3 regions of the Bilifractor sp. HCP3S3_D3 genome follow, and region 1 is predicted to be linked to each of the others. Evidence: predicted binding sites of a transcription regulator. Region 1 holds the regulator's gene; each other region holds the start of a gene.
What was found. Region 1 encodes HrcA, which represses chaperone genes, less so after heat shock. Its sites were predicted from a motif close to TGTTAGCACTCNNNNNNNNNGAGTGCTAACA; they were not measured.

Region 1 (2,273 bases):
TGCCATAAGAATTAACCCGAAAATAATTTGCCATTAGCGCCGCGCTCAATTCACCGCGCATTCACCGCGCAACAGCAAAAGTAGTTGACAAAAAAATAATGCAGTGCTATCTTATGAAACATAGGCGTTAGCACTCTGCAATTTAGAGTGCTGACAAACCGGCAAAGGGAACGATCCTGCCGGAGATCAATCCTCAGAAGGAAGAAAGGAGCCAAGGAGTGGGAGAAGATTTGGATGAACGAAAAAAGACGATTCTAAAGGCTATTATCCAGACATACCTGGAGACGGGAGAGCCTGTCGGATCACGGACAATTTCCAAATACACAGACCTGAATCTAAGCTCCGCGACCATCCGAAATGAGATGTCGGATCTGGAGGAAATGGGGTATATTATTCAGCCGCATACTTCGTCCGGACGGATTCCCTCCGATAAGGGATATCGGCTTTATGTAAACGAGCTGATACAGAAAACAAATCAGGATGCTGAAGCACAGACGCTGATGATTCAGAAAACGGATCGTATGGAGAAGGTACTGAAGCAGGTCGTGGATGTGCTGGCACAGAACACCAATTATGCGACAATGATTGCGGGACCGTCGTATCATCAGAACTCATTGAAGTTCATTCAGTTGTCCCGGATCAATGAGAAACAGCTTCTCGCGGTAGTGGTGGCACAGGGGAATCTGGTCAAAAACCAGATGATTGACCTCAAGGAATCTATTGATGAAGACGATATTCTGAAACTGAATCTGCTTCTGAACAACGAGCTGAACGGAAAGACAATCGGCGAGATCAATCTGGACATGATCACTCGGATGAAGCAGCAGGCAGGCATTCATAGCGAAGTCATCAGCAGTGTGATCGATGCAGTGGCAGAGACCATACAGCCGGGAGAGGAGGACATGCCGATCTATCTGAGCGGTGCGACAAATATTTTCGACTATCCGGAACTTGCGGATTCGAAAAAAGCCAAGGAGCTGATGACCGCGTTCGGAGATAAGAAGGAACTGGCTGAGATGATCCGCGAGACGGCTCCGGGCGAGGAAGCCTCGAACGGGATCACCGCCTATATCGGGAACGAATCCCCGATTCAGGGCATGAAGGACTGCTCCGTTGTCACCGCAAACTACAATCTTGGAAACGGGATGAAAGGAACGGTCGCTATTGTAGGCCCTCGGAGAATGGATTATAAGAAAGTAGTAGAAAATCTGAAGCAGCTGAAATCACAGATGAATGCTCTCTTTGGAAACGGAGACGCCAAGCTCGAGACCTCGTCCGATCATGACATTATCGATGACAGCACAGAGTCCTAGCAGACCGGGATCCGGGAGTACACGAAGAAGTGATTAATCCATGCGGAGATTCACATTAGATTTAGAAGCAATAAAAACAGAAAGGCGGGACAGACATGGCAGACGTGAATAACAGCAGGCGGGGCGCCGACGGGGCAGACCCGAAAGCAGAGGAAAAAAGAGCCATGAAGAAGGATAATCATATGAACGAAGAAAAAGCAAAAGATACAGAGAAACGTACAGCAGAAGCAGATACGATGAAGGAAGAGAAGACAGAAAAGGAAGACGGAGTTCGTAACGGAAAAGCCGCGGATCAGACCCAAGAGAAGGCAAGGCAGAATGAAGCCGGGAAATCTGATTCCAAAGAGAAGCAGGATGAGGCGAAAAGCGACGGCTCTGTGGAAAATGGTGATAATGCGAAAGGATCCGGTTCCGGGAAAAAGATAAAAAAGGACAAGAAGGATGAGAAGATTGAAGAACTCACCGACAGACTGCAGCGTCAGATGGCTGAGTTCGACAATTTCCGCAAGCGCACGGAGAGAGAAAAATCCGAGATGTTCGATATGGGCGCGAGAGATGTTATCGAGAAGATCCTTCCGGTGGTCGATAATTTTGAAAGAGGACTTGCCGGAGCGGATGAGTCGGATTCGTTCGTTCAGGGGATGAACAAGATTTACAAGCAGATGACGAAGATCCTGACAGATATGGGCGTTGAGACCATCGAGGCGGAGGGCGCCGAGTTTGATCCGAATCTTCATAATGCGGTGATGCATGAGGACAACCCGGATGTCGGTGAAAACATCATCACACAGGAGCTTCAGAAGGGATATAAGTACAAGGATGTCGTAGTTCGTCACAGTATGGTGAAGGTGGCCAACTGACATTACAGAAAAACAGATCCGATCAGGAGGAAAATAGAATGGGAAAAATTATCGGTATTGACCTTGGTACAACAAACAGCTGTGTAGCCGTTATGGAAGG
Region 2 (2,273 bases), on a different contig from region 1:
ACTCCCTGTACTCATTCAGCGTTGTCGCGCCGATGCAGTGCAGCTCACCTCTGGCAAGAAGCGGCTTCAGCAGGTTGCCCGCATCCATTGAGCCCTCCGTCTTTCCGGCTCCGACGATCAGATGCAGCTCATCGATAAAGAGAATAATCCTGCCCTCGCTCTTCTTCACCTCGTTCAGAACCGCCTTCAGTCTCTCCTCAAATTCACCACGGTATTTCGCACCGGCCACGAGAGCACCCATGTCCAGTGAAAAAATCGTCTTGTCCTTCAGGGAATCCGGAACATCGCCCTTCACAATACGCTGCGCAAGTCCTTCCACAACTGCGGTTTTGCCGACACCGGGTTCACCGATCAGCACCGGGTTGTTCTTTGTCTTACGGGAAAGAATCCGGATTACATTCCGGATCTCATCGTCACGGCCGATGATAGGATCCATCTTCTGATCTCTTGCCTTCTCCACCAGATCCTCGCCGTATTTTCTCAGACTGTCATAGGTCTCCTCCGGATTATCGGAGGTCACCTTCTGATTCCCTCTCACGCTCTGCAGCGCCTGAAGAAAACGATCCACGGTGATGCCGTTCTGACGGAACAGCTCTTTCATCGAAGGACTCGGATGCCGGAGCATGGCAAGGAACAGATGCTCGACGGACACATACTCGTCTCCCATCTTCTTTGCTTCATTTTCCGCGTAATTCAAGGTGTAGTTCAGATACTGCCCGACATAAGGCTGTCCACCCTGAACCTTGACTCTTTTATTTATAGCCGCTTCGACTTCATTCCGGAAAAGATTGGCATCAATGCCCATCTTCTCGATCATCTGAAGAATCAGGCTGTTCTCCTGATTCAGCAGCACATAGAGCAGATGCTCCTGTTCAATTTCCTGATTGCCGAAGTCCATCGCTGTCTTCTGCAGCGAATTCACGGCTTCCAGTGATTTCTGTGTAAATCTGTCAGCTTGCATACTCACACCTCCCTTGAAATGCAGTATTTAAGTCAGGAAAAGATTTTGACGTTCTGATATTATGTAACCTTTTCCTCTCACGAAGCTAATATAGCACTCGTTGTTAGCACTGTCAATAAGTGAGTGCTAATTTCTTTTAAAAATTTTTCCCCGGGTTTTGCTCCGGGGAATGCCTGCACGCGCGCGGAAGTGAAAGGCACACGGCACCCCGCGACTTTCACAACTGACTCCGCCATCGCATGTAAATTTTTACCCTGTTCCCTCTGCTGTCTCTTGCGCAGATATTTTTCACAGAATCTCACGCATACTCCACCAGACTCCATCCGGAATCCCTCCTGGTAAAGCCGTACTTTCTGTAGAGTGGATCCGCCGCAATTTCCCTGTCAGCTGTAATCTCCTCCGCTCCATTCTCAAGAGAAGCGAGCACCAGAAGATCAAGCAGCCGGAACGGGATCTCCGTATCCTGATATTCCGGCTTTGTATACAGATTGGAAATATATGCCCGTTCCTTATTCTGATTAAACAACGGACGGCGATGATAGAAAATGACGTCTCCGAAAGCAGCTATCTCAGATCCATTGTAGACAATATATGCCACGTTCTGATTCTCGGACAGATTTCTCCGGAAGTAGCTGTAGGCCTGCCGGCGGCGACGCATCATGGCTGCAGAATCCTCCGTTTTATCAGAATGATCCCGCGCTTCAAGCCGGGTGTCCACAAGAACGTCAATGTCTTTCATCGACGCACGCTTATACGTGATTTCCATGTTACGTCTCCTTTCCGGAAGATACGGCTGCTGTCACTGATCAAGCGGCTCTGCGCCCATACCTGTGCCCTCATAATCAATTCCGGCTTTTATGAGCGCTTCGCGAGCCAGAATCCTGTCTGCATTTTCAAAGAGCTGATATGGAATGGCAGTTCTTTCTTCCTGTTATATTTTTTATTCTTTGCTGTCCAATGTGGGCGGCAGTTCTGACAATATTGCCTTCCGTATACTTATATCCCGGTGCATTTTCATATCGTCTTCTATTTTTTGATTATATCGGGCGGATTTCGTTTGTCAATCGGACATATCCGGCCATCTGACCGAATCTGCCGCTTCAGCTTCTGTTGCAGCTGCCGTTTCAGCAGCTGTTTCAGCTTTCGTTCACGCCCTTCCGCTTATTCAAAAATCGCAGAATGATGTCTGCGAGCTTTTCGCTGTGTACGATGTAGCTTCCGTGGGATTCTCCGCGCAATATAAGCTTCGCGGCTCCCGGAATCTCTGCGGCAATGTGGTCAGTCTCGCTCTTCCGGATCAGATCATGCTCTC
Region 3 (2,273 bases), on a different contig from region 1:
GATGTCATCTGCGCCATCTCCGTTAAAATGGAAGGACTGATATTTCCTGCCATCCGGGCCGTAGGATTGATAACTATAGCTCGTTCCGCCGTTTCCCCCTGTGAAGTTGCGGAAGAAATCTTCAGCCCCGGCCCTGCCGCCGCCGAAATCGCTTCTGCCGCCGTACGCATCATATGCCTCTTCATATTTTTTCGGATCCATGCCATTCTCAAATGCAGCCATGCCACACTTATCATAGATCCGCTTCTTTTCGGGATCGCTGAGGACAGCATACGCTTCATTGACCTCCTGGAATTTCTTCTCGGCCATTTTATCGCCGGGATTCATATCCGGGTGATAGCGCTTTGCCAGCTGACGGAAGGCTTTCTTGATCGCGTTTTCATCCGCTCCCTTGGGAAGACCAAGCACCTCGTAAAAATCCTTCTTCATAATTATCTCACCTTCTTCCTCTCCTGGATTTCATACCCCTTCTGTTTAATGCTATGCTCATATATTATACGCCTCTGATTATTTATTCCCTCGGTTCATCGTGATGCGGCTGTGATATATTGCCTCATGCCTGCATGGATGAAAATTTTTATTCTGTATTCTCAAAAAGCTGTCACGCCGACTGAATCTCTCAGTGACATGACAGCTTATAAATTTACGCGAACAGTGAGCCGCAGCCGAATGCGAAGTATTCGTGTGCGGCGAGCGTCGCGATAGCGAGATAAAACTCGCGCAGCGTGTTTTATCTCGTTTCCTTGATTTCCGGGTGTCGCTTGACCCTGTCTGACACTGCTTTCAGCTGTCTGAACGGATCAGTGATCAGCCTATCGCAATCTTCTTCGGTTCAGGAGTCTGCGGTTCTTTTTTCGCGATATGAATATTCAGAACGCCGTTCTCGAACTTTGCAGTGATGTCGTTCTCGGAAACCTCATCGCCGACATAGAAACTGCGCTCCATATTCCCGCTGTATCTCTCGATCCGAATGATTTTGCCGTCCTTTTCCTTCTCGTCCTTTTCCTTGGAATCCTTCACGGCCTTTATATTCAAAACACCCTCATTCAGGCTCAGGGAAATATTCTCTTTGCGGAATCCGGGAAGCTCAACCGTAAAGTCATAACCCTTTTCGTCTTCCCTGATGTCTGTCTTCATCACTCCATTTTCCTCAAAAAACGGTGCCTGGAAGAAATCATCTGTCCAATCATTTACAAAATCATTTCTGAAAATACTTGGCATATACATCATAAGTCATTCCTCCTTCTGCTCATTCGTTCCGTTTCGAAAATGCCTGTTTCTCTGAATGAGTTCATGTAATTTCACATTTATTTTCTAACAGAAGAGCTGCAGTGGATTCCTTGCGGCACTTCTCAGAATCGGATGGTTTTTCTTCATCCCCTCTCAGTCACTATGCTGTTTGGATTATCATCTGCTTTCTTCTGACATTATGTATACTAGCACCGGTTATTAGCACTGTCAATAGGTGAGTGCTAATTTTTTAAAAAAACTTTTTCAGACATCAATTGAAGCTTGTTGGAGGGCGAGAAGCATGGGACAAAAACGCAGGACTGTGATGGTTGCAGTTCCAACGAGAGCGTCAGTCAGAGCGAGGAGCATGGGACAAAAAACGCCGGACTGTGATGATCACAGTCCGGCAAAAGTTCCAGATCCGACTTATTATTTATTCCTGTCGATGATTGCCTCAAAGCTCTCAGAGTCTCTTGCGCCGACCACCTGATCGACCTTCTGGCCGTCCTTGATGAATACGAAGTTCGGGATGCTCTGTACGCCGAATTTTGCAGCGACATCCGGATTATTGTCTACGTTGATCTTTACAAACTTGACATCATCATAATCCTCGGAGAGGCTGTCCATAACGGGAGCCATCATTTTGCAGGGACCGCACCAGTCCGCGTACATATCTACAACGACAAGACCCTTTGCCTGCATTACCTCCGCGTCGAAATCGTTCTGATTGATCATTTTCACCATGGTGTTATTCCTCCTGTGGTTTATCTGTATTCGCTGATAAGTTTTTGTATTGCCTGTATTGAACAATTACAATGTATCACAAAATTAAATTGCGCGCAAGCGTTTTTTTAAAAATCGTATCGGGTATTTTGCGCGTGCATACTTTCCATATAAACACACAGCGAAACTGCGAATGGAAAAGGTTTCATTTGTGTATTTAAGATATGATGTTGATGTTGCGATCGTTGAATTATTGAAAAAGAAAGTTCATGACACGGGATTGACATAGTGTGTACTACACTGTATAGTACACACTATAT

Region 2: clpB (ATP-dependent chaperone ClpB) is a predicted target of HrcA. The motif match lies at 1,063-1,093, and genes of this name have one in related genera.
Region 3: ACTNDI_RS05200 (Hsp20/alpha crystallin family protein) is a predicted target of HrcA. The motif match lies at 1,448-1,478, and genes of this name have one in related genera.

Annotation. Positions count from the first base shown of each region.
Region 1 is NZ_JBQHWP010000007.1:109,021-111,293, reverse strand. Features, by position in the region: gene hrcA (heat-inducible transcriptional repressor HrcA) at 219-1,313, shown strand; gene grpE (nucleotide exchange factor GrpE) at 1,496-2,173, shown strand; gene dnaK (molecular chaperone DnaK) at 2,212-2,273, shown strand, end outside.
Region 2 is NZ_JBQHWP010000006.1:68,757-71,029, reverse strand. Features, by position in the region: gene clpB (ATP-dependent chaperone ClpB) at 1-961, opposite strand, end outside; gene ACTNDI_RS05150 (GNAT family N-acetyltransferase) at 1,260-1,727, opposite strand; gene ACTNDI_RS05145 (alpha/beta fold hydrolase) at 2,098-2,273, opposite strand, start outside.
Region 3 is NZ_JBQHWP010000006.1:86,805-89,077, forward strand. Features, by position in the region: gene ACTNDI_RS05195 (DnaJ C-terminal domain-containing protein) at 1-429, opposite strand, end outside; gene ACTNDI_RS05200 (Hsp20/alpha crystallin family protein) at 808-1,230, opposite strand; gene trxA (thioredoxin) at 1,660-2,040, opposite strand.